One region of the Streptomyces sp. SL06 genome, then DNA from elsewhere that is predicted to be linked to it. Evidence: riboswitches for the same ligand, from Rfam matches in the RefSeq annotation. Region 1 holds a riboswitch; the other holds the start of a gene.
The links. Region 1 has a riboswitch for ZMP and ZTP ahead of AC4IHM_RS12230 (glycine hydroxymethyltransferase). Riboswitches for the same ligand answer to the same signal wherever they lie in the genome.
Positions count from the first base shown of each region.

Region 2: another riboswitch for ZMP and ZTP. It lies ahead of AC4IHM_RS33505 (bifunctional 5,10-methylenetetrahydrofolate dehydrogenase/5,10-methenyltetrahydrofolate cyclohydrolase); the one in region 1 lies ahead of AC4IHM_RS12230 (glycine hydroxymethyltransferase).

Region 1 is NZ_JBSYOT010000002.1:2,704,460-2,719,871, forward strand. It holds gene AC4IHM_RS12205 (phosphatase PAP2 family protein) at 1-105, opposite strand, end outside; gene dprE1 (decaprenylphosphoryl-beta-D-ribose oxidase) at 239-1,630, shown strand; gene dprE2 (decaprenylphospho-beta-D-erythro-pentofuranosid-2-ulose 2-reductase) at 1,650-2,405, shown strand; gene AC4IHM_RS12220 (2'-5' RNA ligase family protein) at 2,409-2,987, opposite strand; gene trpS (tryptophan--tRNA ligase) at 3,150-4,163, opposite strand; gene AC4IHM_RS12230 (glycine hydroxymethyltransferase) at 4,307-5,752, opposite strand; ZMP/ZTP riboswitch at 5,783-5,868, opposite strand; gene pdxR (MocR-like pyridoxine biosynthesis transcription factor PdxR) at 6,100-7,497, opposite strand; gene AC4IHM_RS12240 (carboxymuconolactone decarboxylase family protein) at 7,544-8,053, shown strand; gene AC4IHM_RS12245 (isocitrate lyase/PEP mutase family protein) at 8,094-8,822, shown strand; gene AC4IHM_RS12250 (ABC transporter substrate-binding protein) at 8,826-9,782, opposite strand; gene AC4IHM_RS12255 (ABC transporter permease) at 9,784-11,727, opposite strand; gene AC4IHM_RS12260 (quaternary amine ABC transporter ATP-binding protein) at 11,727-12,869, opposite strand; gene AC4IHM_RS12265 (GMC family oxidoreductase) at 12,866-14,407, opposite strand; gene AC4IHM_RS12270 (aldehyde dehydrogenase family protein) at 14,455-15,412, opposite strand, start outside.
Region 2 is NZ_JBSYOT010000002.1:7,383,487-7,398,898, reverse strand. It holds gene AC4IHM_RS33520 (SDR family NAD(P)-dependent oxidoreductase) at 1-140, opposite strand, end outside; gene AC4IHM_RS33515 (MBL fold metallo-hydrolase) at 137-913, opposite strand; gene AC4IHM_RS33510 (phosphotransferase family protein) at 1,428-1,961, opposite strand; ZMP/ZTP riboswitch at 2,072-2,158, shown strand; partial or broken gene AC4IHM_RS33505 (bifunctional 5,10-methylenetetrahydrofolate dehydrogenase/5,10-methenyltetrahydrofolate cyclohydrolase) at 2,180-3,047, shown strand; gene AC4IHM_RS33500 (serine hydrolase) at 3,201-3,500, shown strand; gene AC4IHM_RS33495 (MBL fold metallo-hydrolase) at 3,698-4,588, opposite strand; partial or broken gene AC4IHM_RS33490 (helix-turn-helix domain-containing protein) at 4,645-5,031, shown strand; gene AC4IHM_RS33485 (hypothetical protein) at 5,510-5,854, shown strand; gene AC4IHM_RS33480 (serine hydrolase) at 5,851-6,756, shown strand; partial or broken gene AC4IHM_RS33475 (YbhB/YbcL family Raf kinase inhibitor-like protein) at 7,001-7,129, opposite strand; gene AC4IHM_RS33470 (IPT/TIG domain-containing protein) at 8,098-8,844, shown strand; gene AC4IHM_RS33465 (IPT/TIG domain-containing protein) at 9,063-10,079, shown strand; gene AC4IHM_RS33460 (Ig-like domain-containing protein) at 10,224-10,739, shown strand; gene AC4IHM_RS33455 (cytochrome P450) at 10,952-12,193, opposite strand; gene AC4IHM_RS33450 (SDR family NAD(P)-dependent oxidoreductase) at 12,369-13,310, opposite strand; gene AC4IHM_RS33445 (ferredoxin) at 13,494-13,688, opposite strand; gene AC4IHM_RS33440 (NAD(P)/FAD-dependent oxidoreductase) at 13,709-14,896, opposite strand; gene AC4IHM_RS33435 (SDR family NAD(P)-dependent oxidoreductase) at 15,118-15,412, opposite strand, start outside.

The DNA of each region.
Region 1 (15,412 bases):
CCCGGCCCAGGACAGGGCGCGCGCGGCACCGGCCACGCGCGGGTCCGTGGCGCGGGCCCTGAGCACCGTGACGATCCGGTGGTCCATGTCGTCGAGGTCGTCCATGTGGACTCACTGTTCACGCCCACGGCGCCGGAAGTCCGACACGTTGGAGCGACATACCATTAATCACCCGTTTCAGGTATATGCGGAATGTTTTGGAACTAATCATTCACATAGGGGCGATACGGTCACCGGCATGTCTGCCGACACCGCCCCCGAAGCCGACTGGGACCCCGACGCCGACTGGGGCCAGGTCACCGGCTGGGGCCGCACCGCGCCCACCGGGGCCCGTCTGATCCGGCCGCGGACGTACGAGGAGGCCGCCCTCGCCGTCCGGGGGTGCGGGGTCCGCGGTGGCATCGCGAGGGGACTGGGGCGGGCGTACGGGGACGCCGCGCAGAACGCGGGGGGCGCCGTGCTGGACATGACGGCCCTGGACCGGATCCACGCCATCGACGCCGACGGCGGCACCGTGCTCTGCGACGCGGGGGTCTCGCTGCACCGGCTGATGGAGGTCCTGCTGCCGCTCGGCTGGTTCGTGCCGGTGACGCCCGGCACCCGCTATGTGACCGTCGGCGGGGCGATCGGCGCGGACATCCACGGCAAGAACCACCATGTGTCGGGATCCTTCGCACGGCACGTGCTCTCCCTGGAACTGCTCACCGCCGACGGCCGGGTGCGCACCGTGGGTCCGGGCACGCCGCTGTTCGACGCGACCGCCGGCGGCATGGGCCTGACCGGTGTGATCCTCACCGCGACCCTGCGGCTCCAGCCGGTCGGGACGGCGCTGATGTCGGTCGACACCGAACGCGCCGCCGACCTGGACGACCTGATGGCCCGGCTGACGGCCACCGACCACCGCTACCGCTACTCGGTCGCCTGGATCGACCTGCTCGCGCGCGGCGCGGCGACCGGCCGTGCGGTGCTCACCCGCGGCGACCACGCGCCCCTGGACGCGCTGCCCGCCGGCTCACGCGCCCGGCGGGCGCCGCTGGCCTTTCGCACCTCCCGGCTCCCGGCCGCCCCCGACCTCGTCCCGGAGGGCCTGCTGAGCCGGACGGCGGTGGGCCTGTTCAACGAGTTCTGGTACCGCAAGGCCCCCCGCGAGAGCCGCGGCCGGCTCCAGCGGATCCCCGCCTTCTTCCACCCCCTGGACGGCGTCCCGCACTGGAACCGGATCTACGGCCGGGGCGGCTTCGTGCAGTACCAGTTCGTCGTCGGCCACGGCCGGGAGGACACCCTGCGCCGGATCGTGCGGCGCATCTCCGAACGCCGCTGCCCGTCCTTCCTCGCCGTCCTCAAGCGGTTCGGGGACGCCGACCCGGGCTGGCTCTCCTTCCCCGTGCCCGGCTGGACCCTGGCCCTGGACATCCCGGCGGGACTGCCGGGCCTCGGCGCCTTCCTGGACGAACTGGACGAGGAGGTCGCCGGGGCCGGCGGCCGGGTCTACCTCGCCAAGGACTCCCGGCTGCGGCCGGACGTGCTCGCCGCGATGTACCCGCGCCTGGACGACTTCCGCGCGCTGCGCGCGGAGCTGGACCCGCGCGGGGTGTTCGTCTCCGACCTGGCCCGCCGCCTCCACCTCTAGACCATCCCCAGGAGCTGTCGTGAAGGACGCCTTCGGCATCCCCCAGTCCCTTCTCGTCCTCGGCGGTACGTCCGAGATCGCGCTCGCCACCGCGCGCCGTCTGGTCGCCCGCCGCACCCGCACGGTCTGGCTGGCCGGCCGCCCCTCGCCCGCCCTGGAGGAGGCGGCCGGGCAACTGCGCGGCCTCGGCGCCGAGGTGCGCACCGTCGCCTTCGACGCGCTCGATCCCGAGTCGCACGAGGCGGTGCTCGGCAAGGTCTTCGCCGAGGGCGACATCGACCTGGTGCTGCTGGCCTTCGGGATCCTGGGCGACCAGGCGCACGACGAGCGCGAGCCGCTGAACGCCGTGCGGGTCGCGCAGACCAACTACACCGGCGCGGTCTCGGCCGGTCTGGTCGGCGCCCGCGCGCTCCAGGCGCAGGGCCACGGCTCCCTGGTGGTGCTGTCCTCCGTGGCCGGCGAACGGGCCCGGCGCGCCAACTTCATCTACGGTTCGAGCAAGGCCGGCCTGGACGCCTTCGCGCAGGGCCTCGGCGACGCGCTGTACGGCACGGGCGTGCACGTCATGGTCGTACGGCCCGGGTTCGTGCGGTCGCGGATGACCGCCGGGCTGCCGGAGGCACCGCTCGCCACGACGCCCGAGGCGGTGGCCACGGCGATCGAACTGGGGCTGCGGCGGCGCTCGGAGACGGTGTGGGTGCCCGGCGCGCTGCGCGTGGTGATGGCGGCGCTGCGGCACCTGCCGCGGACGGTGTTCCGGCGGCTGCCGGTGTAGCCGCTACCGGGTGGGCAGGGAGCCGCTCTCCACGCGCCCCGCCTGCGGCGGCACCGTGGCGCTGCCGAAGGGGAACTCGCGCAGCTTGCGCCACACACTGTCGGGGCCCTGCTCGTAGAGCGCGAAGCCGGTGCAGGACCACCGGGCCTCGTAGTCGGACAGCTCCTCGAAGGCGCGGTCCATCGCCGCCTCCTCGATGCCGTGCGCCACGGTGACGTGCGGGTGGTACGGGAACTGCAGTTCGCGTGGGACCGGCCCGGAGGCGTCCCGCACCCGCTTCTGCAGCCAGGAGCAGGCCGCGGCGCCCTCGACCACCTGGACGAAGACGACCGGCGACAGCGGGCGGAAGGTCCCGGTGCCGGACAGCCGCATCGGGAAGGGCCGCCCGCGCGCCGCCACCTCCGCGAGGTGCGCCTCGATCGCGGGGAGCGCGGCGCCGTCCACCCCGGTCGGCGGCAGCAGGGTGACGTGCGTGGGGATGCCGTGAGCCGCGGCGTCGCCGAAGCCCGCACGCAGCTGCTGGAGCTTGCTGCCGTGGGGCTCCGGGACCGCGATCGACACACCGATCGTTACGGTCCCCACTTCGTCTCCTGTCGTTCCGTTTTCCGTGTCGGACACCCGGTTGTCGACTGTACGGCCACCACCGTGCCCGGGGCAGGCGCAACCGGAGTGATGTGCAGCGCTACGGCGGCATGCCGGGGCGCACGCAGGGCGCCGGGGCCAGTGCCCAGGCGGCCGCGCGGGTCAGTGCTTGGCGGGCAGAAGGCCCACCATGTCGTACGCCCGAGCGAGGGTCTCGGCGGCGACGGCCCGTGCCTTGTCCGCGCCCTCGGCCAGGATCGCGTCGAGCGTCTCGGGGTCGTCGAGGTACTGCCGGGTGCGTTCCCGGAAGGGGGTGACGAACTCGACCACGACATCGGCGAGGTCCGTCTTCAGCGCGCCGTAGCCCTTGCCCTCGTACTTCTGCTCCAGCTCGGGGATCGCCGTGCCGGTGAGGGTGGAGTAGATCGACAGCAGGTTGCTCACGCCGGGCTTGTGCGCGCGGTCGAAGCGGACCACGGTGTCGGCGTCCGTGACCGCGCTCCTGACCTTCTTCGCGGAGGCCTTCGGCTCGTCGAGCAGGTTGATCAGGCCCTTCGGGGTGGGCGCCGACTTGCTCATCTTGGCGGTCGGGTCCTGAAGGTCGTAGATCTTCGCCGTCTCCTTGAGGATGTGGGCGCTCGGGACGGTGAAGGTGTCGCCGTAGGTCTGGTTGAAGCGCTCGGCGAGGTCGCGGGTCAGCTCAAGGTGCTGGCGCTGGTCCTCGCCCACGGGGACCTGGTCGGACTGGTAGAGCAGGATGTCGGCGACCATCAGCATCGGGTACGTGAACAGGCCGACGGTGGTGCGGTCGCTGCCCTGCTTGGCGGACTTGTCCTTGAACTGGGTCATCCGGGATGCCTCGCCGAAGCCGGTGATGCAGTTCATCAGCCAGGCCAGCTGGGCGTGCTCGGGGACGTGGCTCTGCACGAACAGCGTGCAGCGGGCCGGGTCGAGGCCGGCCGCGAGGAGCTGGGCGGCGGCGACGCGGGTGTTCTCGCGCAGTTCTCTCGGGTCCTGCGGAACGGTGATCGCGTGCAGGTCGACGACCATGTAGAACGCGTCGTGGGTGTTCTGCATGTCGACCCACTGGCGGACGGCGCCGAGGTAGTTGCCGAGGTGGAACGAGCCGGAGGTCGGCTGGATGCCGGAGAGTACGCGGGGACGTTCAGAGGCCATGGACGTCATTCTCTCAGGCCGCGAGGGGCGATCGGGCACTGGCTCCACCGCCTCCGCGAGGTGTGGCGGCCCGGTACCGTGCCGGGCCGCCACAGCGGGCGGTCGCGTGCGGAGCCGACCGGCCCGTAAGGATGTCTCCCGCGTCAGCCGAGGTCGATCTCCGGGTACAGCGGGAAGCCGGTCACCAGGTCGGTCGCGCGCTGCGAGATCTCGTCGGCGATCTTCGCGTCGAGGACGTGGGATGCCTTCGAGGGGGCGCCGGACTTCGTGGTGCCGGCCTCCGTCGCCGTCAGGACGCGGTCGATCAGGCCGGCGACCTCGTCCATCTCCGCCGTGCCGAGGCCGCGCGTGGTCAGCGCCGGGGTGCCGACGCGGATGCCGGAGGTGTACCAGGCGCCGTTCGGGTCGGCCGGGATGGCGTTGCGGTTGGTGACGATGCCGGAGTCGAGGAGGGCGGCCTCGGCCTGCCGGCCGGTGAGGCCGTAGGAGGATGCCACGTCGATCAGGTTGAGGTGGTTGTCCGTGCCGCCGGTGACCAGGGTGGCGCCGCGGCGGACCAGGCCCTCGGCGAGGGCGCGGGCGTTGTCGACGATGCGCCGCGCGTAGTCCTGGAAGCCGGGCTGCCGGGCCTCGGCGAGGGCGACGGCCTTGGCGGCCATGACGTGCGGGAGCGGGCCGCCGAGGACCATCGGGCAGCCGCGGTCCACCTGGTCCTTGAGGGAGTCGTCGCACAGGACCATGCCGCCTCGCGGGCCGCGCAGCGACTTGTGCGTGGTCGTGGTCACGATCTGGGCGTGCGGGACCGGGTCGAAGTCGCCGGTCAGCACCTTGCCCGCGACCAGGCCCGCGAAGTGCGCCATGTCGACCAGGAGGGTCGCGCCGACCTCGTCGGCGATCTCGCGCATGATCCGGAAGTTCACCAGCCGGGGGTACGCGGAGTAGCCCGCGACGATGATCAGCGGCTTGAACTCGCGGGCCGAGGCGCGCAGGGCCTCGTAGTCGATGAGGCCGGTCGCCGGGTCGGTGCCGTAGGAGCGCTGGTCGAACATCTTGCCGGAGATGTTCGGCCGGAAGCCGTGGGTGAGGTGGCCGCCGGCGTCCAGGGACATGCCGAGCATCCGCTGGTTGCCGAAGGCCTGCCGCAGCTCGGCCCAGTCGGCGTCGGTCAGGTCGTTGACCTGGCGGGCGCCGGCCTTCTCCAGGAAGGGCACCTCGACGCGGGCGCCGAGGACGGCCCAGAAGGCGACGAGGTTGGCGTCGATGCCGGAGTGCGGCTGGACGTAGGCGTGGCGGGCGCCGAACAGCTCGCGCGCGTGCTCGGCGGCGAGGGACTCGACGGTGTCGACATTGCGGCAGCCGGCGTAGAAGCGGCGGCCGATGGTGCCCTCGGCGTACTTGTCGCTGAACCAGTTGCCCATCGCGAGGAGGGTGGCCGGGGAGGCGTAGTTCTCCGAGGCGATCAGCTTGAGCATCTCGCGCTGGTCGGCGAGCTCCTGGCCGATGGCGTCGGCGACGCGGGGCTCGACGGTGCGGATGACGTCGAGGGCGGCGCGGTAGGCGGTGGAAGCGGGGGTGGGCTCTGCGGGCATGGTGACCTCCGGACGTTGCGGTCAGCGTTCTCGGTCGGCCCAGGCGCACGGCGCTCGCTTCTTCGGGCCGCTCCCCGATGGTTGTCCATCCCAGCGCGCCAGTTACGGCCCGAGGGCAGCTTACCGGGTGGGGCGGGGGTGCGTTTGCCGGGTTGTTCGCTGTTGCCGGGTGCGGGTGTCTTGTGGCTGGTCGCGCCGTTCCCCGCGCCCCTTCGGGGCGCTTGTCCCTGCGTCTCCTTCACGGCAGGGCCCGGCACAGTGGGGACGCGTTTGCCGGGTTGTTCGCCGTTGCCGGGTGCGGGTGTCTTGTGGCTGGTCGCGCCGTTCCCCGCGCCCCTTCGGGGCGCTCAGCTCCCGGTCTGTGGCAGGGCTCGGCAGAGGGCGTCCAGGGTTGGGGACCAGGCGTGGTCGGGTGGGGTGCCGTAGCCGACTACCAGGGCGTCCTGTGGGGGGTCGGGGGCGGCCGGGTGGCGGAAGAGGGACAGGCCGTGGGCCGCGAGTCCGTGCCAGGCGGCGGCCCGTACGGTCTGCTGCTCGGTGCCGGGCGGGAGTTGGAGTACGGCGTGCAGACCGGCGGCGATGCCGGTGACGCGGACCCGGGGCGCGCGCTCGGCGAGGGCGGCGACCAGGGCGTCGCGGCGGCGCCGGTAGCGCAGCCGGGCGGACCTGACGTGCCGGTCGTAGCCCCCGGAGCCGATGAACTCCGCGAGGGTCAGCTGGTCGAGCACGCCCGGGACACGTCCCGCCATGGCGTCCATGACCTCCCCGGCCAGCGAGGGCGGCAGCACCAGCCAGCCCAGCCGCAGCCCGGGGGCGAGGGACTTGCTTGCGGTGCCCAGATAGACGACGCGGCCGGGGTCCAGCCCCTGGAGGGCGCCGACGGGCTGGCGGTCGTAGCGGAACTCGCCGTCGTAGTCGTCCTCCAGGACCAGGGCGCCGGTGCGCCGCGCCCAGTCCACGACGGCCGCCCTGCGGTCGGGGTGCAGGGGGACGCCCGTCGGGAACTGGTGGGCGGGCGTGAGCAGTACGGCGCCCGCGTCCCCGAGCGCCCCGAAGGCCGCGCCCCGGTCGTCGACGGGCAGCGCGACGGTACGCAGCCCGGCCGCCGTGAGCAGGTCGCGGTGGATGTGGAGACCGTACGACTCGACGGCCACGGTGCGCACGCCGCGCGCCCGCAGCACCGCGGCCAGCAGCCCGAGGCCGTGCGCGACCCCGCCGCAGACCAGCAGGCTCTCCGGGTCGGCGCGCACACCGCGGGCCCGCGCGACGTAGCCGGCCAGCGCGGTGCGCAGCTCGGGCCGGCCGCGGGGATCGCCGTAGCCGAAGGCGTCGTTGGGAGCGGCGGCGAGGGCGCGGCGGGCGGACCTGAGCCACTCGGCGCGCGGGAAGGAGGCGAGGTCGGGGGTGCCGGGGCGCAGGTCGTGGGCGGGGCGGGCGCGCCCCGGCGGGCGCCGGGCCGAGGCGCCGGCCGGCGGGGCGGCGACACGCTCGGCGACGCGGGTGCCCGAGCCCTGGCGCGCGGTGAGCCAGCCCTCGGCCACGAGGTCGGCGTAGGCGTCGGCGACGGTGTTGCGGGCGATGCCGAGGTCGGCGGCGAGGGCGCGGGAGGAGGGCAGCCGGGTGCCGGGGGCGAGGCGGCCGGTGCGGACGGCCTCGCGCAGGGCCGCGGTGAGGCCGCGGCGCAGGCCCGGTCCGGTGGGTTCCAGATGCAGGTCGACGCCCAGAGTGGCCCGTGATTCCGCCATGGAAATGGACCATACTCCTGGGCTGCTTCCTTCCTAGGGTCGAGGCATGACCACACACACCGACGACACGAGGACCACGGGTTGCGCCGCCGAGCTGCCCGTCCGGCTCAACTGGTCCCAGCACGCTCCCGAGGTCTACCAGGCCATGGTCCGGCTCGACATCGCCGCCAGGCGGGGCCTCGACCCGACGCTGTGCGAACTGGTGAAGATCCGCGCCTCGCAGATCAACCGCTGCGCCCTCTGCGTCGACATGCACTCCAAGGACGCGCTCGCCGCCGGGGAGAGCGTGGAGCGGATCATCCAGCTCGCCGCCTGGGAGGAGTCGCGGCACTTCTACACGGAGAGGGAGCTGGCGGCGCTCGCGCTGACCGAGGCGGTCACCGTGCTGACCGACGGCTTCGTGCCGGACGAGGTGTACGAGCACGCCGCCCGGTTCTTCGACGAGCCGGAGCTGGCACAGCTCATCGCCTCGATCACGGTGATCAACGCCTGGAACAGGTTCGGCGTGACCTGCCGGACGACGCCCGGCCACTACACGCCGGGGCAGCACGCGTGACGGCGCGGACGCGGCTCCCCGGCCCGGCGGGTTGCGCACCATGAGCAAGGCCAACGTCTTCCGCGCCCTGCACCACTTCCGGCTGCCCGAAGACCCCCTCGTCCTGCCCGGCCCCTGGGACGCGGCGAGCGCCCGGGTGTTCGAGGAGGCCGGGTTCCCGGCGCTCGCGACGCCCAGTGCGGGGGTGGCGGCCTGCCTCGGGTACGAGGACGGGGCGACCCCGGCCGGCGAGATGTTCGCGGCGGTCGCGAGGATCGCGCGCGCCGTGGACATCCCCGTGTCGGCGGATGTCGAGGGCGGGTACGGGCTGGCGCCGCGGGAGCTGGTGGAACGGCTGCTGGCGGCGGGGGCGGTGGGCTGCAACCTGGAGGACTCCGCCGACGGGGTGCTCAGGGACCCGGCGGAGCACGCCGAGTGGCTGGCCGGGGTGCGGGCCGCGGCCGGGGACCTGCTCTTCGTCAACGCCCGCGTCGACACGTTCGTCCGGGGCGTCGCCGAACCGGAGGCGGCGATCGCACGGGCCGCCGCGTACGTCGCCGCGGGCGCCGACTGCGTCTATCCGATCGGCGCCCCCACCGCCGTACTGCCGCTGCTGCGGGCCGGGATCCAGGGGCCGGTGAACGTGAACGCGCTGCCCGGGGAGGGCCCCGCGTCCGCCGGGCTGAGGCGGCTCGGCGAACTCGGGGCCACCCGGATCACCTTCGGACCGGGTCTCCAGCGGCGCGCGGAGCGGGCGGTGCGGGAGATCGCGGCCCGGCTGGCGCGGTGAGGGTCAGGACAGCCACCGCTTCCAGACGGACTCGTGGCCGTCCGCCCACTTCTTCGCCGCCTCCTCGGGCCGCAACTTCTGCTCGGCGATCATCAGGGAGACCTGGTTCTGGTCCTCGGTGGTCCACTTGAACCGCTTGAGGAACTCCGCCGCCGGGCCGCCGTCCTTCGCGAAACCGGCGTTGAGGTACTTCTGCAGCGGGGTCACCGGGTAGGCGCAGGCGACCTTCGCCGGGTCGGCGTCGCAGCCCTCCTTGTACGCGGGCAGCTTCACCTCGGTCATCGGGACCTTCTCGAAGAGCCACTGGGGGGTGTACCAGTAGGTCAGGAAGGGCTTCTTCTCCTTGGCGAACTGCTGGATCTGGGTGATCTGGGCGGCCTCGGAGCCGGCGAAGACCACCTGGTAGTCCAGGTCGAGGTTCTGCACCAGCGCCTTGTCGTTGGTGACGTAGGACGGGGAGCCGTCCAGCAGCTGGCCCTTGCCGCCGCTCTCCGCGGTGCGCATCTGCCCGGCGTACTTGTCGAGGTTCTTCCAGTCCGTCACGTCCGGGTGCTGCTTGGCGAAGTAGGTCGGGACGAACCAGCCGATGTGCCCGGTGACGCCGAGGTCGCCGCCCGCGGTGATGGTCTCCTTGTCCTCGACGTACCGCTGCTCCTGGTCGGGGTGGCCCCAGTCCTCCAGGATGGCGTCGACCCGGCCCTGGCTGAGCGCGTCCCAGGCGGGCACCTCGTCGACCTGGACGGTGTCGACGCGGTAGCCCAGCTCGTGCTCCAGCAGGTATTGGGCGACGGCCACGTTGGCCTGGGCGCCGACCCAGGACTGCACGGACAGGGTGACGGTCTTGGCGCCCTGGGCGTTCGCGAACGGGGAGGACTGCTTGGTCATGTCGGCGGCGCCGCAGCCGGTCAGCAGGACCAGCGCGGCGGCTCCCGCGAGGGCGGAGATCGTACGCGGTCGCATGTCAGGCTCCCTGCTTCGGACGGCGTTCGGTCGGCTGGGTGACCCGGTCGAGCATCAGGCCGAGGCAGACGATCGCCGCGCCCGCCACCAGGCCGGTCGCCAGGTCGCCCTGGGCCAGGCCGTAGACGACCTGGTAGCCGAGCGCGCCACCGCCGACCAGGCCGCCGATGATGACGACGGCGAGGACCAGGACGACGCCCTGGTTGACGGCGAGCAGCAGGGAACGGCGGGCCAGCGGGAGCTGCACCTGACGCAACTGCTGCCCGCTGGTCGCGCCGAGCGAACGGGCCGACTCCAGGGCGGCCGGGTCGACCTGGCGCAGCCCTTGGGCGGTGATGCGGACGACGGCGGGGAGGGCGTAGACGACCGCGGCGGCGACGGCGGGCGCGCGGCCGACGCCGAAGAGGGCGACGACCGGGATCAGGTACACGAACTGCGGCATCGTCTGGAAAACGTCCAGGACGGGCCGCAGCAGGCGCTCGAAGCGGTCGCTGCGGGCGGCGGCGATGCCCGTCGCGAAGCCGATGACCAGGGTGACGGCGACGGCCGCGAGTACCTGCGAGAGCGTGTCCAGGGACGGGTTCCACACGCCGAGCACACCGATCGCGGCCATCGCGAGCACGGCGGTGAGCGCGGTGGCCCAGGTGCCGAGCAGCCAGGCCAGGGCGGCGACGATCAGCAGTACGGACCACCAGGGCAGCCATTGCAGGCCCTCGCGGAACGGGTTGAGGACCCAGCTGGTGAAGTGGGCGGCCCAGTCCGCGGTGCCGCCGACGACGGGGACGCCGGAGTACAGGTGGGCGGTCATCCAGTCGACGGCCCGGTTGACCGGCTCGGCGATGTTCGCCTCCCACGCGTCGGGCCAGTCGAGGAAGCCGGCGAGTCGTCCGGCGATCGCGACGACCGCGGCGGCGGCCGGCGCGTACAGCCAGGCCACCGACGGCTTCCTGGGCTCGCCGAGCCGCTCCCCGGCCGCGCCGGTCACCCGGTCGAGGACGACGGCGAGCAGCACGATGGGGATGCCGGCCGCGAGGGCCGCGCCCACGTCGACCGAGGCGAGCGCCTGGTAGACGCGGTCGCCGAGGCCGCCGGCGCCGATGACGGAGGCGATGACGGCCATGGAGAGCGCCATCATGATCGTCTGGTTGAGGCCGAGGAGGAGTTCCTTGCGGGCCAGCGGGATGCGGGCGGTCAGCAGCCGTTGGCGTGCGGTGGTGCCGAGGGACTCGACGGCCTCCAGGACCTCCTTGTCGGCGCCGCGCAGACCGAGCGAGGTGAGCCGGGCCATGGGCGGGGCGGCGTAGACGACGGTGGCCAGGACGGCGGCGGGCACGCCGATGCCGAAGACCAGGACGACGGGGAGCAGGTAGGCGAAGGCGGGCAGCACCTGCATGGTGTCGAGCACCGGGCGCAGGACGCGGTCCATCCGGTCGGACAGCCCCGCGGCCAGGCCCAGCAGGGCGCCCACGGCGACCGAGGCGAGGACCGCGACGACCATCAGGGCGAGGGTCTGCATGGTCGGCACCCACATGCCGAGCAGCCCGCACGCGAGGAAGGCCACCGCCGTGCCGAGCGCGAGCCGCACGCCGGCCACCCGCCAGGCGACGAGGGCGCCGATCGCGGTGACCCCGGCCCAGCCGACGGCGAGGAGGGCGAGGTACACGGCGCGTAGGGCGAGGACGACCACATTGCTGACGTGGCCGAAGAAGTAGAGGAACAGCGGGTGGCTGTCACGGTTGTCGATGATCCAGTCGCTGGCCCTGCCGAGCGGTTCGGAGACGTCGACGGTGAGCGCGCTCGGCCAGGTGCCGCCGGACCACTGGGCGACGGCGAGGGGGACGAGGACCGCGGCGGCGACCGCGAGGGTCAGGAGCTTGCGGACGGCCGGGCGGCGCAGGGCGCCGGGGAGCGCGGGCCGGACCGCGGGTGCGGTGACCGAGGCCATCACAGGGCCTCCTCGCGTTGACCCGCCTCCTCGGGCGGCTCGACCCCCTCGGGGCGTCCGGGCGCCGCGCCGTCGGTGCCGGCGACGACGGAGAGGAGGGTGGTCGCGTCGGCCACGCCGAGCAGGCGGCCGCCGTCCATCACCCGGGCCGGGGAGCCGGCGCGGGCGACGGCCTCGATGGCCTGCGACACGGTGGCGTCGGGGCGCAGCGCCGGGCCACTGCCCGCCTCGTCGGCAAAGGCGGCGGGGCGCATGGCCGTACGGACGGTGAGGACCTGCTCGCGCGGGACGTCGCGGACGAAATCGCGGACGTAGTCGTCGGCGGGCGAGCCGACGATCTCCTCCGGGGTGCCGAGCTGGACGACGCGGCCGTCGCGCATGAGGGCGATCCGGTCGCCCAGCTTGAGCGCTTCCTGGAGGTCGTGGGTGATGAAGACCATCGTGCGGCCCTCCTCGCGGTGCAGCCGGACCACCTCCTCCTGCATGTCGCGCCGGATCAGCGGGTCGAGCGCGCTGAACGGCTCGTCGAAGAGCAGGACCTCGGGGTCGACGGCGAGGGCGCGGGCGAGGCCGACGCGCTGGCGCTGGCCGCCGGAGAGCTGTCCCGGCCTGCGGTGCTCCAGGCCTTCGAGGCCGACCTTGGCGACGATGGCGGCGGCGCGCTCGCGGCGTTCGGCGCGGCCCATGCCCTGGACCTCCAGGCCGTAGGCCGCGTTGTCCAGGACGGTGCGGTGCGGGAGCAGGCCGAAGTGCTGGAAGACCATCGCGGCGCGGTGCCGGCGCAGTTCGCGCAGCCGCGGCCGGTCCATGGCGCGGACATCCTCGCCGTCGATGACGATGCTGCCCGCGGTCGGCTCGATCAGCCGGGTCAGACAGCGTACGAGGGTGGACTTGCCGGAGCCGGACAGGCCCATGACGACGAAGACCTCGCCCTTGTGCACGTCGAAGGAGACATCCGCCACGGCGGCGGTGCAGCCGGTGCGCGCGCGCAGCTCGGCCGGGCTCAGGGCGGCGAGTCCCGGGTCGGCGGGGACGCGGTCGGCCTTGGGTCCGAAGACCTTCCACAGGCCGTCCACGCGGAAGACGGGCCCCGCGTTCTCGTCCGTACCCGGCGGCGTACTGGCGCTGGTGGCGGTACTCATCGGGCGTCACCGCCGATCAGCTCGACGGCGCGCTCGCCGACCATGAGGACGCAGATCATCGGGTTCACGGCGGTCATGGTCGGGAAGACGGACGCGTCGGCGACGCGGATGCCCTCCAGGCCGCGGACCCGCAGCTCAGGGTCGACCACGGCCCGTTCGTCGGTGGCGGCGCCCATCCGGCAGGTGCCCGCCGGGTGGTAGACGGTGTGGGCGACCTTGCGGGCGTACTCGCTCAGCTCCTCGTCTGCGGTGATGTCCGGGCCGGGGCAGACCTCGCGCTTGAGCCAGCCGGCCAGCGGTTCGGATCCGGCGATCTCACGGGCGATGCGGATGCCGTCGACGAGGGTGCGGCCGTCGTAGTCGTCCTCGTCGGTGAAGTAGCGGAAGTCCAGCGCGGGCTTCACGGACGGGTCGGCGCTGGTGAGGCAGAGGCGCCCGCGGCTCTTCGGCTTGGGGATGTTCGGGGTCATGGAGACGCCGAACTCGACCGGCTCGTAGCCCAGTCGCTCCGGGTTGTCCGTGAACGGGATCTGGTAGAAGTGGAACATCAGGTCGGGGCCCGCGTGCCCGGGGTCGCGGCGCACGAACAGTCCGGCGTCGGAGTCCATCGCGGAGTTGTCCGGGATGGGACCGTTGGTCTCCCAGACGATCACCGACTCGGGGTGGTCGAGCAGGTTCTCGCCGACGCCGGGCAGGTCGAGCGCCACGGGTATGCCGAGTGCTTCGAGGTCCTGGCGGGGTCCGATGCCGGAGTGCAGCAGCAGGCGCGGCGAGTCGACGGCGCCGGCGCACAGCACGACCTCGTTGCGGGCCCTGACCAGGATCTCCTCGCCGTCCTTGGTGCGGACGCGGACGCCCTCGGCGCGGGTGCCGTCGAGTTCCAGCCGGTACGCCCAGGTCTCCAGCATGAGCGTCAGGTTGGGGCGCTCGTCCATCACCGGGTGCAGGTAGGCCACCGACGCCGACGAGCGCTTGTTGTTCTCGGGGTGGTAGGCGAGGTCGAAGAAGCCGACGCCCTCGGTGAACGGTTTCTTGTTGAAGCCCTCGACCCGGGGGACCTCCAGGGTCTTCTGCGCCGCGTCGACGAAGTCGCGGGCGATGGCGTTCCGGTCCTTCTCGTCGACCGGGACGATGTTGTTCTTGAGCCGCGCGTAGTACGCCTCCATCTGCACCGCGCCCCAGCCCTTGGCGCCGGCGGCCTCCCACTCGTCCCAGTCGGACGGCAGCGGCTTGAAGGCGATGAGGGTGTTGTGGGAGGAGCAGCCGCCGAGCACCCGGGCGCGGCTGTGCCGGATGTGCGAATTGCCGCGTGGCTGTTCGGTGGTGGGGTAGTCGTAGTCCAGCTCACCGCCGAGCAGGCCCATCCAGCGGCGCAGGGTCAGCACGTCGTCGCGGCCGACGTTGCTGGGGCCGCCCTCGATGACGGCGACGGTGACATCGGGGTTCTCGGTGAGCCGGGAGGCGATCACCGAGCCCGCGGTGCCGCCGCCGATGACGACGTAGTCGTATACCCGGGGGTTCGACATGTCAGGGGACATGGGGATACTCCAGAGAGGCGTGAGGACGAGGGGAAGGTGCGAGGAGGTCAGCCGGCGAACCAGCGGACGGGCTTCGGCGCGAGGTTCTGGTAGACGTGCTTGCTCTCGCGGTACTCGGCCAGGCCCGCGGGACCGAGTTCGCGGCCGACGCCGCTCTTGCCGAAGCCGCCCCACTCCGCCTGCGGCAGGTAGGGGTGGAAGTCGTTGATCCACACGGTGCCGTGCCGCAGCCGGCCCGCGACCCGGCGGGCCCGTCCCGCGTCGGCGGTCCAGACGGCACCGGCCAGACCGTACTCGGTGTCGTTGGCGAGGGCTACGGCCTCGTCCTCGGTGCGGAAGGTCTCGACGGTGAGGACCGGCCCGAAGACCTCTTCGCGTACCACCCGCATCCCTCGGTCGCAGTGGTCGAGGACGGTCGGCTCGTAGAAGTAGCCGCTCGCGGGCCGCTGGGGCGAGGGTTCGGGGCGCTTGCCGCCGCAGCGCAGCACCGCGCCCTCGGCGAGCGCGGAGGCGACGTGGTCCTCGGTCCTGGCGCGCTGCTGTTCGGAGACGAGCGGGCCGCACTCGACGCCCTTCTCGGTGCCGCGGCCGAGGCGGATCTTCTCGGCGCGGCGGGCGAGTTCGGCGACGAAGCGTTCGCGGACCGACTCCTCGACGATGAGGCGGCCGCCCGCGGAGCAGACCTGGCCGCTGTGGATGAAGGCGGCGTTGAGGGCCTGGTCGACGGCGGTGTCGAAGCCCTCCTCGGTCTCGCAGGCGTCGGCGAAGACGACGTTGGGGTTCTTGCCGCCGAGTTCGAGGGCGACCTTCTTGACGGTGACGGCGGCGGCCTGGGCGACCTTGGTGCCGCTGATCAGGCCGCCGGTGAAGGAGACCAGGTCGACATCGGGGTGCTCGGCGAGCCGGGCGCCCACCGTGTGGCCGGGGCCGGTGACGATGTTCGCGACGCCGGTGGGCAGGCCGGCCTCGACCAGCAGGTCGATCAGGGCGACGGTGGTGAGCGGG
Region 2 (15,412 bases), 4.7 Mb from region 1:
GGGAGTACGGCGCTCAGCTCGGCTGCAGCGTCCGGCCTGCGGACCGCCCCGTAGACGTGGAAACCCTCGTCGGCGAGGAAGCGAACGGTGGCCCTCCCGATGCCGGATCCCGCCCCGGTGACCAGCACGCTTTCTCTCATACCGTCTCCAGGTCGCTCGGGTCGTGGGCGGAGATGATGCGCAGGCCGGGATCGGCCCGGCGGTTCAGCTCTGCCAGGCGTTGCTGGTTCTCGACGAGGAGACGGTGCTGCTGCGCCGCACCGCGCTCCATGAGGCGCACCGGCCACGGCACTTCGGCCCGTCCGTCCAGGGTGCCCCAGTGGTAGAAGGCGTCTCCGCAGTGCAACAGCCACCGCTCACCCGCGTCGACGCCGACGCAGACATGTCCGCGGGAGTGCCCGGGGGTTGCCACCATCACGAACCCGGGCGCTATCCCGCTCAGTTCCTTCGCCGCGGCGAACCCCCGCCACCCCTCACCGCCGAGCCGGTGCTCGACGAACCGCGGCCCGTGCGCCCATTGGGCCGGCCGGTACCGGGTGCGTTCGCGCCGCGACGGCGAGCGTATCGCTCCGTCGATCTCGTCCGCCGTCACGTGCACCTGGGCGTGCGGGAAGTCGGCCAGCCCTCCGACGTGGTCGAAGTCCAGGTGCGTGACGATGATGTGCCGTACGTCCTCGGGCCGGAACCCGAGTCGCTGCATCTGCCGTACCGCGGTCTCCTCCGGGTCGAGAACCGGCTTGATGACGTGGCGCATGAACCCGACCCGGCCGACCGGGTCCTGGATGTCCTGGAGCCCGAATCCGGTGTCCACGAGCACCAGTCCGTTCGCGTCGGTTTCCACGAGCAGCACGTGCGCGACCATGGGGTAGGTCGGCATGTTCATCGTGCCGCAGTTGAGGTGATGCACTTTCACCAGTGAGTCTCCGCTTCTTCGAACGCCGCCGGGATCAGAGTCCCCGGGAACCATCCTGAAGGACGTGGGACACGGCGCGGAACGCGGGGCTGCGCGCTCACCGGCTCAGCGGGCTACTGGAACTCCCTTGGTAGGACCAGTCCAACTCGACTGCACAGAGGCGGCGTTGTGTGAGTGGGGACCAGACTCGTGGCAGACAGACCGCCTCTCATATGGCTCGGCGATGTCGTCGTGGGCAAGGATGCGCCGCCGACCCGGAGGTCCGAAAACGAGGCCCAGCCAAAAAGATGAGGTATCAGGCCAGTTTGGTCAGCGCAAGGCACGATCCATATCGCGCCGGTGATCGGCAACCCACTGATATGCCTCCTGCACCTGTACTACTGCACCCGTGTCGCGGAGACGGATCATCTCGCGGTCCCCAGAGTCCGCAGCAGCCTCAATGCCGCGCCGGCATCTGTCCTGCCACCACAGGATCGCAGAGACCAACTCACGCCGGTCCACAAGCTCATAGCCATCAGCGATCAACCGCAACCCGACGCGCAGCCTCGGAGGCGTCTTCGATACTCGGCCCGAGCCCGAGGTACTGCCAACATACGTGGGCGACATCATGGATGCGCGCGCCCGGGGCTGCCAGATCCCAGTCGGTGAAGGCCACCGGGCGCAAGGCACCGCTGACAGGTCGATAGACCGTGTTCTTGGGCGAGAGGTCGTTATGGCATACGACCTCGTGTCCCCCGGCCAGTGCCGTGCCTGCCGTCAGGTCGTGAAATTCCCGGACAAGCTCCGTGACCCGCAGCAGACTTTCGTCGGAGTACACCGTCGGCGGCTGCTGCGGTTCCCAGGCCACATGCCCCTCGACGTAGGTCAGGACCTCCCGGCCCGCCTCGTCGATGCCACGGTAGCGCGGCGCGCCTGGCCAGCCGCCGGCCTCAAACATCTTCAGCAGGTCACCGACGAACTCCGTACTGGGCGACGCGGGCCGGCGCACCGTGGCACCGACACGCACCACGTGATTGATGGAGCCACCGGGCAGGGACGACTCATCCATCCCCCTACTTTGCATGATCTTGGCCTTGAGTTCTCAACGGGGCCCCGCTACTGAACGTGTGCGCGTCACAAGAAGTGGGCCAGAACCCTAAGGGCTGTCCACTAGAGCGGTGGTTGGGCCGTGACTGGCGCTGAGGTGGAGCACCACCGGGGAGCGGTCCGACAATTCGGTCGATGCCGTGCGCCTGGGCGAGTGGTCAGTGACGCCTGGAGGCGACCATGTCCCAGACACAAACGGCCCGACTCATGGACGGCGTTGGCCTTGCCCGACGCATGGTTGAGGAGACGTTAAGCAAGGCGACAGAGATTTCGCGACGTGTCGGTGTGACGCCTTGCCTCGCAACGGTGCTGGTGGGTGAAGATCCGGCTTCGGTGACATACGTCCGGATGAAGCGGGCCCGTTGCGCGAAGGCGGGCATCGAGTCCCGGCTTGTCAGCCTGCCGGACACCACTACAACCGCTGAGCTGGTGGATACCATCCAGTCCCTCTCGCAGGACGCCGGAGTGCACGGCATCCTGCTTCAACACCCCGTTGGCCCTCACATTGATGAGCGGGCGGCATTCGAGGCCATCGCGCCGGAGAAGGACGTTGACGGGGTCACGATGACCTCCTTCGGGGCGATGAGCTTCGGGCTGTCTGGATTCGCATCGTGCACCCCTGGCGGGATCATGCGGCTCTTGGACGAGTATGAGGTAGACCTTGCAGGTCAGCATGCCGTTGTCGTGGGTCGCAGTGCGATCCTCGGCAAGCCCGTCGGAATGCTCTTGCTCTCCCGGGACGCCACTGTCACCTACTGCCACTCCCGTTCGACCGATCTGGCCGCGATCGTGCGGGAAGCGGACGTTGTTGTGGCGGCCGTGGGGCGCCCTCGGCTTATTCGCGGCGAAGACGTTCAAGCCAGGGGCTGTCGTGATCGACGCCGGATACAACCCCGGCGACGTTGGCGACGTTGACTTCGACACCGCCCGCACTCGTGCCCGCTTGATCACGCCGGTCCCCGGTGGGGTCGGCCCCATGACCATCGCAGTCCTGCTGGCGCAGACGGTCGATGCGGCATCCATCCAACTTGGGCTGGCCAGCCGGTGAATGAGGTCAGCCTTGAGTTTCGCGCGGACGTTAAGCCGCTGGCCTGCTGACTCGACCTCTTGCCCCAGGTGGTGCGAGGGCTTTCACGGGTGAACCGCCGGGCCGTCGTGGCGATCAGTGCCCAGAACCTTCACCGCGCGGGCAGCGGCCACCATGAATGCCGCGGTCCTCGACGGCCGCCTCATCGACGCGCACCAGCTCGAGGAGTTGACGGCGGTGGCCTTCGAGGGCACCGACCAGGTCTTCGGCAACCATGCGCGGTCGGCCCTCGGTTGTCCGCTCGGCCGGCTCGGTACGCGGCCGGACGAGACACCCACCACGTTCGGCTGGGCCGGTGGCGGCGGCAGTTACGTCTATGCCGACACCGCCACCGGCACCTCCTTCGCCATGACCAAGACCCGTCTCACTCCCCGCTTCAGCACCGCACAGCGGCTCGCAGACCTGCCTGTCTGAGTATCGACGCCGCGCGGCCTTCCGCCGGCCGATCGGCATGCAGGAGGCCTGTGCCGCAGCTACTCGTGCTTGCGTCCGCGAAGTTCAACGCGCGGTGCGCAACGTGCGGCGGCAACGCGGCGGACGGTCCGGAGCGGGCCGGGCGCACGCGTGTGTCTGGCCGTTTCGCCGAGTGCCGTCCGAGACGGATTCACCTGTCAGAGTTCCAGCACTTCGAGATGGCGGGGGTCGAGGACGCGACCGTCCGTCCCGATCACCTGCTGGAGCCGGTCGACCACGCCGCGGTTCACCGTGTCGTGCACCGCGGGGTCGTCCAGGGCCGTGACCAGGTCGTCGTGGTGGCTCGGGACGATGATCTGTGGCCGGCCCAGAGTGCCAACGGCGCGCTCGAAGTAGTCGTGCACGGCCGCGTGCCCGCTGGCTCCCAGCACCAGCACATCGGGGGTGGCCCCGGCGACTTCGCGGGCCGCGAAGTTGGCCGAACCGCTGAGGAACATGACGCGCAAGCGGTCACCCACCGTGATCTGGTAGCCCAATGTGCCGCCCTCCACCAGATCGCCCAGCGCCCGGGGCCGGGCCGGGGGTGCGGTCAGGGTGCCGTAGGGGTCGAAGCCGTAGCCGCCGAGCTGGCTGTGCAGACTGCGTACGACCTCGATGGTGTAGTCGGGACGGGACGGGTTGTCGGACGACTGGAGGGGATGGCGCAGCACCTCGTCCCCCGACACCACCACCAGCCGGTGCTTGCGCCCTGTGCCGGGGACGCCCATGGCACTCAGCAGGTGCAGATGCGTCTCGGTGCCCAGAACATTGATCTCCCGCTCCCGCCAGGCGGAGTGGTCCAGGAGGTACGGCACGTCGGCGAGGTGGTCCCAGTGCCCGTGCGTCAGGAGGATGAACTCGGGCGCCGAGGTGAGGTGTTCGCGCAGCAGCCAGTCGATGATCCCGCGGTTCACCTCCAGTTTCCGCGTCATGTCGGCCTTGCCGTCCGAGTCCGTGTAAGGCTGCCGGGTGAGATACGGGTCGATCAGGACCCGGTGACCGTCGAAGCTCAGTTCCCAGCCCGCGACGCCGAGCCAGCGCAGCTTCACACCGCTGCGCCCCGGACGACTGTTGCGGGCAGGGACGCCGCGCGGCGCGGTGGCCGATGCGGTCCCGGCCGTCCCCGCGACTCCTGCCGCGCCCGCGACAACGCTCGTTCTCAGGAGGCTGCGCCGACTCACACATCGCGAGGCGGCTTGGGACTGCTGAGCGGGCATGGCGGACTCCTTCGCCTTACGCGGGCCTCAACTGGTGTTCCGGGCCCGTCCCTTGGGTCCCGGAGTCAAGCCTCGAGAGTCTTCCTGTGTCGAATACACTCGCGGCCGCGTGCCGATTCATTCGGCATATCACCGCAGACCACGGGGGACGCATGCTGACCGAGCGGCATCTGGAGATCTTCGTCGCCCTCGCGGAGGAGGGGCACTTCGGCGACGCCGCGCAACGCGTGGGCATCACTCAGCCGCCTCTCTCACAGGCACTGCGCCGGCTGGAGGCGCTGCTGGGGGTACGGCTGTTCGATCGGGAGCGCGGGGTCTCCCTCACCGAGGAGGGCGCTGCTCTGCTGCCGCACGCGCGCCGGGCCCTTTCCGCACTGGCCGAGCTGCGGGACACCGGCGCCAGGGAGGGCGCGGACGGACAGCGTCTACGGCTCGGTCTGCCGCCCGAGTTGCCGCCCCGGCTCGGCGCGAGCGTCGCCGCCTCACCCGTCCGCGCCGGTATCCGGACCAGGGTCTCGGTGGTCACAGCGCCGACAGCGACACTGCTGACGGACGTTTCCGCCGGACGGCTCGACCTGGCCGTCGTCCGGCACCCTGTCGTACTGCGCGGCCTGTCCGCGGGCCCCGTGACGCTGCTGGCGACGTGGCTGGCTGGTCCCGGACGGGGCGGCCGGCGCCGGGGCGGGGCTGTCCTCGCCGGGCGAAGCGAGCACGCCGAGTCCGCGTTCGGGTGGAGCGCGGGCGGGACGCCGGTTGCCTTATGCGGTCCGGCCGCGTGCCGAAGCGCCCGCGGCGCACGACCTCTTCCTGGACACGCTCGCGGGGCGGGGCCATCGGGCCGAGACGGTGGTGATCTCCGACGAACGCGCCGCACTGGCCCTCGTCGCCGCCGGTCAGGCCGTACTCGTCACGGCGGACGAAACCCTCGCGGCGGGCGGTGTCGCCCGGCGCCGGACCACCGACCCGGCGCTTCCGCTGCGACTGCGCGTGGTCTGGGACGCCCGCCGGCTCGCCGCCGCACACGCCACCGAAGCGGCCGTCGCCATGGCCGACACGCTGGCATCGGCACACCTCCCGAGCAGCGGGGCGGACCGATGAGCGCGGGCGGCGACGGAGCCATCCAGCGCACCCTGCGTGCCATGTTCGACGACGCCGGAGTACACGGTCGGCTCCACGCGGCCGAACTGCACCGGCCCGCGGTGGCGGTGGCCCTCGACGCGGACGAGGCCGTACTGATGGGCTCGGTCTACAAGGTGCCGCTGGCGGTGGCCTATTGCAGACAGGTCGACGCCGGCGTCCTCGACCCTCTGCAAAGGGTTGCCCTGTCGCCCGGGGACAGGCTGCCCGGACCCACCGGCATCTCACAACTGCGCGACGAGGTGTCCATGTCCCTGCGCGACCTGGTCGTCATGATGATGAGCATCTCCGACAACGCGGCTGCCGACGCGGTGCTCCACCACGTGGGCACCGAGGCGTTCGACGAGACCTGCCGTGTCCTCGGCCTCGCGCGCACGCGTCTCAACGACGGTGCCGCGGGAACCCTGGCCCGGCTGCTGGACGTGACGGGGGCCGATTCGGTGGACGCGGCAATGGCGCGGATCGCGGACAACGATCGGGCGGCGCCGCCCGGCGTCTACGACCCCGCGTGGGTGGCCGCCACCACCCCGGCCGAGATGGCGCGACTGCTGCGTGCCGTCTGGACGGACACGGCGGCCTCCCCCACCGGCTGCGCGTTCATTCGCCGCACCATGCGACTCCAGCCCTGGCAGCATCGGCTCGCGGCGGGCTTCCCGTACGACGACGTAGCGGTGTACGGGAAGACCGCGACGTTCGGCGCCATGCGGCACGAGGCGGGGGTGATCGAACTGCCCGACGGCCGTACGTACACAGCGGTCGTCTTCACCCAGGCCGCACGCGCCGACCGCCGGCTCCCCCGCGTCGACGCGGTGATCGGCGCCGCGGCGCGCAGAGCCGTCGAGTACCTGAGAGAGCGCGAATGACTTGCCCGTCGTCGCCGCGCGTCGCGGCAGGGGCGGATGGGCGGGGTGCCGCGGACCAGTGGGATGAGGGCCTGGATGTGCAGGAGGTGTGCGGCGGAGAATGCCGAGGGAGGGGGCAGGCCACGTCCATTGACGACGAGGTGGACCTTCGGCCCTCCCGACAGCCCCGAGTCTGGCGGCGGTTGGTTCAGTGCAGCGTCGATGGGCCTGAAGACGGGGTTCGTCAGGCGGGAGTCTCTGCCGTGACGGTCACGGCGTAGCTCTCGGTGCCCTCCGGGGCGCCACTCCACGACAGCTGCGGTGAGAACGTCCTTGCCGCCGGGACACCGAAGGAGAGCTGCTCGGGCGGCCAGGGGGCGCCATTGGTGACGGTGCCTCTGTCTCGTGCAGGGGCCGGATACGAGCCGTGCCCCCGCGGATCGGAACGTGTCTACGTCTCTTGAGGATCCGCAGCCCCGCCGGGGCGGTCCTGCACACCGGGCAGTACATCTCTTTTGCGTTGGCGCCCACTTGTTCGAGGAACATAGGTGCCTCGATCGGCACCGTCGGTGTCGCCCCGGACAACGCGCTCGTGGAGTTCCGGATGGGTCTCTCCAAAACGGCGCTGTTCGAGCGCCACCGCGGATTGGGGCGCCCGGTTCAACAATCCGCGCCTTCACCCGGAGAGTTCATCTTCAGGCCATAATCCATTTCCGTTCGAAAGCGCGAGGCCAACGCGAGCGCCCCCTTGTGCTCCTTCCGCGCCCCCACTCCTTCACACGGCAATCCTGCTCGCCCGTTGACCAGCCAAGACATTACTCCGTTCAGGTGACTCGGGGATCCATGGCTTGAGGCATATGCCGAGAGCCTGCATTACTGGGTGCATCCAACCAATGGGCAGCCCGTTCCATTCGGGGAACGTGGTTTCGGTGTGGCTTGCCGCCTTTCACACGTGGGGAAGGTGCGGGTTCGCCGAGGTCGCGATGGGCACCCCGAAGGGGGTTGGACGGCCAGTCGGCGCCGTTTACGGTGCCGACTGGCCTTTTCGCGCTTACGGGGGCTCAAGTCAATGAGTGCACGCCGGTGGTACTCAATCACACCTGCGCGCCCCTGCCATCGAAATTATGTGATTGAAGCCTTGCCAAACCTGCCTGCCTGTGGAGTACTTGAAGCAGCGAACCGGTGGGCCGCCCATCCCATGACCGGGGATCACGTCAAAGGGGCGGCGCCTGCCGGTTCTTCTTCTGTGCGGCAGCCCAGTTCAGTCGTCTCTTCTTTCGTGTGACTTCCCCGCGAAGGTCGGCTCTCGAAGCTCATGGTTTCGCTGCGACCCCTGTCCGTCCTGTCAGCGAGGAGTTTTCCATGCCCATCACTCCCAATCAGGGATCCACCGGCGGTGGCACGTTGGTGACGATCACAGGTACGAACCTGTCCGGCACGACTGCCGTCACATTCGGCACCAAGCCGGCCACCAGTGTCACCAACGTCTCACCGACCCAGGTCACGGCCGTGTCGCCGTCGGGTACCGGCACCGTCGGGATCACCGTGACCACGGCGGGTGGTACCAGCAACCCGGCTCCGTTCTTCTACGTCGGAGCCCCGTTCAAGTCCTCGGTGGGTCCGGTTTCCGGTCCGCTGGAGGGCGGCAACACGGCCACCATCAACGGCGTCGGTCTGGCGACGGCCACCAGTGTGTCCTTCGGCGCCAACACCGCCACACCGACGGTCGTCTCCGACACCCAACTGACCGTCCCGGTACCGGCGGGCGCGGCGGCGGGCCCCGTCGGGGTGAGCGTGACCACCGCGGGCGGCACGAACAACGGGCTGTCCTACACCTACGTGGACGTCCCCACCGTGGCCACCGTCGCACCGGCCTCCGGACCCACATCGGGAGGCACCGGTGTGACCATCACCGGCACCAACCTCGACACCACCGATTCAGTCACCTTCGACGGTTCCCCGGCACCGTTCTCCGTGGTGAACGCCACCACGGTCTCGGCGGTGACCCCGCCCGGTGCCGCCGGCCCGGTCGACGTGGTGGTGACGAACGCGGCCGGTTCCGACACGGCCACCGACGCCTTCACCTACGTCGCCGGTCCCGGCATCTGACTCACATCCCCCGCTGCCGCCCGGTTCGCACCGGGCGGCAGCCCTGCCCCGACCACCGCCTTTCGCGCGACGATCCCCACCCTGCCCGCCGCCCGACCAGGTGGCCTCGGTGGGAGGACGGCCCCCTGCCGCCGGCTTCCCGGATGCGGTGACTCCCAGGCCCGGACCGGCGCGCCGTCAGCCCCGGGCTTCGCCCAGGCTGTCATAGGAGCATCCTCATGCCCCCCACGATCAACACCATCGTCCCCACACAGGGCCCCACCACCGGGAGCACCACCGTCACCCTCACCGGCACCGGCATGGCGGGATCCACCGCCGTACGGTTCGGCAGCACCAACGCCACCTCCTTCACCGTCAATTCGGCCACCCAGATCACAGCGATGAGTCCTCCCCACGCCGCGGGTGCGGTGGCGGTGACGGTCGTCCATCCGACCGGCAGCAGCAACTCGGTCACCTTCACCTACGTCACGGCGCAGGTGCCGCAGATCACGGGGGTGACACCCGCCAACGGCCCGACGGCGGGCGGCACCGGTGTCACCCTCGTGGGGACCGGGTTCTCCGGGGCCACGGCGGTCACCTTCGCCGGGGTCCCGGCCACGTCGTTCCTGGTGAACTCGGCCACCCAGATCACCGCCGTCACACCCGCCGGAACCGCCGGGGCGGCAGCGGTGGCCGTCACGACACCAGGGGGCACCAGCGCCCCGGACGCCTTCTTCTTCTACGCCGCGCCGCCCGTTCTCGACAGCGGCAGCCCTGCCCAGGGCCCCACGGCGGGAGGCACCGTGGTCACACTGAATGGAAGCAACCTGCTCGGCACCGGCACCGTCCGCTTCGGCTCCGCCAACGCCGTCTCCTTCACCGTGGTGTCGGCAACGCAGATCACGGCATCCGCCCCTCCGGGGACGGGCAGCGCACCGATCACGGTGATCACCCCGGGCGGTACGAGCAACCCCGTCGCCTTCACCTACCTCGGCCCGCCCACGCTGGCGGCCCTGGTGCCCAGCAGCGGTCCGGCGTCCGCAGGCTCCGTGGTCACTCTCACCGGCACCGGCCTGGCGAGCGCCTCGGCCGTCACCTTCGGGGGTACGGCCGCCTCGTTCACGGTGGTGTCGGACACGCAGATCACCGCAGTCGCACCGGCGGGCTCCCCAGGCCCGGTCACCGTCACTGTCACCACCGCGGGCGGCGTCAGCCCCGGGCTCACCTACACCCGCATCCCCGCACCCGGCATCTGACCCGTCCGGCGAGTGCGCGGTCAGCTAATCCAACCAGGCTACTTATGGGCGCAGCATTCCACGAGGGCAAAGAATAGGGCTATAACGTGACATTTCACGTGTCCCGCGACCTGCGGACCGGAAATCGAAACAAGGAATGAACCGGTGCGAATCACACCACGCAGAGCGCGACTAGTCATCGCCGCAGCCCTGGCCGCCGTGCTGGGGCTTGCCTCGCCCGCCTGGGCGGTACCGTCGAGCACCACGGTGACGGCCTCCCCGCAGTCCGCCGAGGTGAACACCCCCGTTCAGCTGGAAGCCACGGTCGACTGCCCCGCCGACCCCACCGGCGGCCTCGGTGTCACCTTCTTCGACAACAGCGACCTGCTCGACACCGTCCCGGTGAACGCCAACGGCCAGGCCAACTACACGGCCACCTTCACCACCGTCGGCACCCACACCATCACGGCCGCCTACAACGGCAACTCAGAATGCGACGCCTCAAACAACACCACGACCGTCCAGGTCACCGCCACCCCGACACCCCCCGACCCGACCCCCGGCTTCTGCCTCCTCGTCTGCGGCGGACTGATCAACTTCAACGTCGGCGACATCACCAACAACATCAACTCCTCCACACACACGTATCGGCACCACAACCAGCGTCTCCAGCACCACTGACCTTGAAGGCGTGATGTCGTCATGGTGGGGCGAGCGCGACTCCGGTTCCGGTGAGGCGGCCGTCGAGGACGCCGTGCCGGTACTGGAGTCGGCGCAGCCCCGCCGGACGACGGTGGTGGAGCCGGAGTAACCGGGCTCCCCCGGGGAGTTCGGGGAGCGGGCCGTGCTGACGAGGACCTGTCAGGCGGCCCGGCCTCGTGGCTCGCGCCGGGTCACCAGGCGATGGGCAGCTCGTAGATGCCGTAGGCCTGTGAGTCCTCCTTGAAGTTCAGCTCCGACACGTCGGCCGCCAGCCGCAGCGTCGGGATGCGGCGGAACAGCGTGCTGAAGACGACGTGAAGCTCGATACGGGCCAGCTGTTGGCCGATGCACTGGTGCGGGCCCCAGCTGAACGCCATGTGGTGTGCGGCCTTGCGCGCGAGGTCGAGCCGCTCGGGGTCGGGGAACGCCTCCGGGTCCCAGTTGGCCGCCGGAAGGGCGGCGATGACGCCCTCCCCGGCGCGGATCACCTCACCGTCGATCTCGATGTCCTCGACGACCGCCCGGCGGGCGAGCAGGTGCGGGATCGTCAGGTAACGCAGCAGTTCCTCAACGGCGTTGGCCACGAACTTCGGGTCGTCGCTGTTCTCGCGCAGAGCCGCCGCCTGATCGGGGTTCTCCAGCAGCAGGGCAGTCCCCAGAGTGATCATGTTGGCGCTGGTGTCGTGGCCGGCGACCAGCAGGATGTGTCCGAGCGGCGCGGCCTGCGCCATGGTCAGGTCGCCCGCCTTGACCCGCTCGGCGAGATCGGACAGCACGTCCTCACCGGGGTCGTCCATCTTGGCCTCGATGAGCCCGCCGATGTACTCGCGCAGGACCCGCGTGGTCTCGGCCGCGTCCTCGGGGCTCTTGTAGCGGGCGTTGGTGACGCCCGCGTGCTCCTGGAAGAACGGGTGGTCCGAGTAGGGCACTCCGAGCAGCGCGCAGATCATCAGGGACGGCAGCGGAAGCGAGAGCGCCTCGTTAAGCTCGGTCGGGTTCGGGCCCGCCAGCATCCTGTCGATGAGGTCGTCGGTGATCCGCTGGATCTCCGGGCGCAGCTTCTCCATCCGGTGCCGGGTGAAGGAGCTGGTCAGCATCCGGCGCCAACGCTGGTGCTCGGGGCCGTCGGTGTTGTTGATCGACGGCTGCATCTGCCCCGCGTGCGCCTTCATCGCCGCCGTGGTGTGCGGGTACCCGGGCGCCCCGATGTTGGCGCTCAGCCGTGGGTCGGCGAGGAGTTGGCGCTGGGTGGCATGGGTCGTGGCGACCCAGGGGGTGCCGCCGTCCCATGTCTCGACCCTGCGGACCGAGGGGCCCGAGTCGTGAAGCGCGAGCAGTCCCGGCGGCGGTGCGAACGGGCACTCCGCGGCCCGGGGCGAGGGGTACTTGGGAATCTCCTCGGTCGCACCGCTACCGGTCACCTTCTCGGCCATGGTCCGCACTCCTCTTCCTTGAGTTCCTCGGGGGACGGCAACGAGCTGCGCGTGCGCCGGAGATGTCGGCGGGACCCGGACGTCGCGCACCGCTCCTGGCCGACAGCACCGCGATGTGCCGTACGAATCTTACGCCGACCGGTCGGTACAATCAATGCCGTACGACGGTCCCCGATCACGAGGACGCCGCACCCGGCTTCTCCTTGAACTGGTGGCCGAGGAACTCGCCCGTCCACGCCATCAGGTCCGCAGGGACGTAGTAGCCCTTCTCGTCGTTGATCGCGTCCCAGTTCCGCACCACGTCCTCGACGGTGGCCGGAGCGCCCCGGTGCACGTAACCCGGGGTCGAGCCGATGAAGAGGCGCGCGAACGCCCCGGCACCGGCCGCGTAGATCTCGCCGCTGACCGGGCAGTCCTCGTGGGCGAGGTAGGCGACGATCGGCGAGACCGCCTCGGACCGCATGCCCGCCTGCTGCGCGGCGGCTTCGGCGGCGGCCTCGTCCTCGATGCCGCCCATCCGGGTCAGCGCGGCCGGGGCGATCACGTTCACCTTGATCCCGTGGGGCTCGCCCGCGAGCTTCGCGCTACGGGCCAGTCCGATCACGCCGCCCTTGGCCGCGGCGTACGACAGGTTGTTGTCGAGGCCGAACAGACCGGCGGACGTGGTCAGTACGACCCGCCCGTAGCCCTGTTCCACGAAGTGCGGCCAGGCGGCCCGGGTGGTGTTGAACGAACCGAGCAGGTGCACGGCCAGGTGGTGTTCCAGGTTCTCGAGGTCGACCTCCGGCAGACCGGCGTACCTGATGATTCCGGCGTTGTTGACGACGATGTCGATCCGCCCGAAGGCGTTCAGCGCGGTGTCGACGATCGCCCTGCCGCCCGCTTCGGTGGAGACGTTGTGGTGGTCGGCGACGGCCTCGCCGCCGGCCGCGACGATCGAGTCGACCGCCCGCTGTGCCGGGCCGGCGTCGGCGCCCTCGCCCTCCATCGATCCGCCGAGGTCGTTGACGACGACCTTCGCCCCCCGTTCGGCCAGCAGACGGGCGTGGGCGCGCCCGATGCCGCGCCCCGCGCCGGTGACGACGGCTACGCGTCCTTCGAAACTCAACTCGGTCATGGGTGAACTCCTGTCGTGCTGTACCGGACCGCGAACCGGTGGCGAAGGAGTCTCGGCCGCACCGGTCATGACGGACAGAGGGAACGTGGGCTCCCGGCCGCGCTCAAGGCGGCGGGAGAAGCGGGAGGAGGAGAGCCGGTCCGGGATGTTCCGGCCGGCCCGCCGCCGGTGCGGGCGTGCTCGTCACTCCTCGATGCGGATGGCGAGCGCGGGGCACACGGCCCCCGCGTTGCGCACGTCCTCGGCGAACTCCGCCGGCGGATTCGGGTCGAGCAGGATGACGATGCCGTCCTCCTCCCGCTGGTCGAACACGTCCGGGGAGGCGGACACGCACTGTCCGGCGGCGCAGCACTTCTCTTCGTCGACGAGAACCTTCATGAGACCTCTCCTTTTCGGTTTCAGGGGGTGGAGGCGGGGGCGTGCAGGGCGTCCACGACCTCCTGGCGGCGCAGCCGCGTCTGCTTGGGCATGTTCCAGCCAAGGACGCCGGTGACCACGCCCTCGCTGGTGTAGCGGGCGACGAATCGCCGGGCCGTCACGTCGCCTTCGACGACCTCCGCCTCGGCCTCGGCCGGGAGCAGTCCGTGCACCTGGAGCTTCGCGTCGAACTGGTCGGTCCAGAAGTACGGCACCGGGACGTAGGGCCGGTCGTCGCCGAGGACGGCTCCGGCGACGGCGAACGCCTGCTCGGTGGCGTTCGTCCGGTTCTCCAGCCGGAGCAGCCGCCCGTAGCTCTCGTGGTGGAACCGGGCCACGTCGCCGACCGCGTAGATGCCGTCCGCCGCTCGGCACCGGGAGTCGCACACCACGCCGTTGTCCAGGGTGAGTCCGCTGCCCGCCAGCCACCGCGTCGCCGGTGACGCCCCGATGGCGACGACGACCACGTCCGCCGGGAGGGTCTCCCCGGAGGCCAGTTCCACTGCGGTGACCCGGCCGTCCGAACCGGTCAGACCCGCGACACCGGCACCCAGGCGCAGCCGCACGCCGCGCTCGCGGTGCAGGTCCGCGAGCAGTCCGGACACCATGGGGCCCACCTGGAGGGCCATCGGGGCGGCCAGCGGACCGGCGAGGGTGACGTCCAGCCCGAGTGTGCGGGCGGTCGCCGCGATCTCGGACCCGAGTACACCTTCGCCGACCACGACGAGCCGCGCCCCGGGCCGCAGGTCGGCTTTGAGGGCCAGCGCGTCGTCGAGGCCGCGCAGCACGTGCACGCCGTCCAGTTCGGACTGTCCCGGCAGGTGGCGCGCGCGGACGCCGGTGGCGATCACGATGGCGTCCGCGGACCGTTCGAGGCCCGACGCCGTCCGCACGGTTCTCGTCGGCGCGTCCAGACCGGTCGCCGCGTCGCCGAGTGCGAAGTCGGCGTCGAGGCCCGAGAGGATCTCCTGGGTGCGCAGGGTCGCCCTCGCCGGTTCCCACGCGCCGGAGAGGACCTGCTTGGACAACGGCGGCCGGTCGTACGGCGCGTGCGGCTCGTCGCCGATCACGCCGATCTCGCCGTCGTACCCCTTGCGCCGCAGGCTCTCCACCGTGGTGAGCCCGGCCGCCGAGGCGCCGACCACCAGGACCCGGCCGGGGGCGCTCACGCGTCGGCCCCGTCGGCTCCGGGCCGGACGGACAGCCTGCCGCGGCTGTCCGACGTACTGTGCTCGATCCTCATGGATGACTCCGTTGCTGCTCTGATGCGGTCCCGCCGGGGGACACGGACATGTCGGTCGACACAATCGCTCCGGGGCGGGTCAAACGGTTCGCGCCCCCGCCCCCTCCACGGCCTGGGGCCCGTCGCCGGCCCGAAGCCCGCCGGGCGTCACACGAGGTAACGTCCGCCGTTCGTGCCGAGGGTCTGACCGGTGACGTAACCGGCCTCCTCGGAGGCCAGGTAGGCCACCGCGTGGGCGACGTCCTCGGGCCGGCCTGCGCGCTTCATCGGCATCGTCTTCGCGACCGCCTCCACGTCGACCGGTCCCTGCCGCACCAGCGGGGTGTCGACGAAGCCGGGAGGCACGTGGTTGACGGTGATCCCCTTGTCCGCGTACTCGATCGCCAGCGCCCGGGTCAGGCCCATCACCCCGCCCTTGGAGGCGACGTAGTGGGCCATGGCC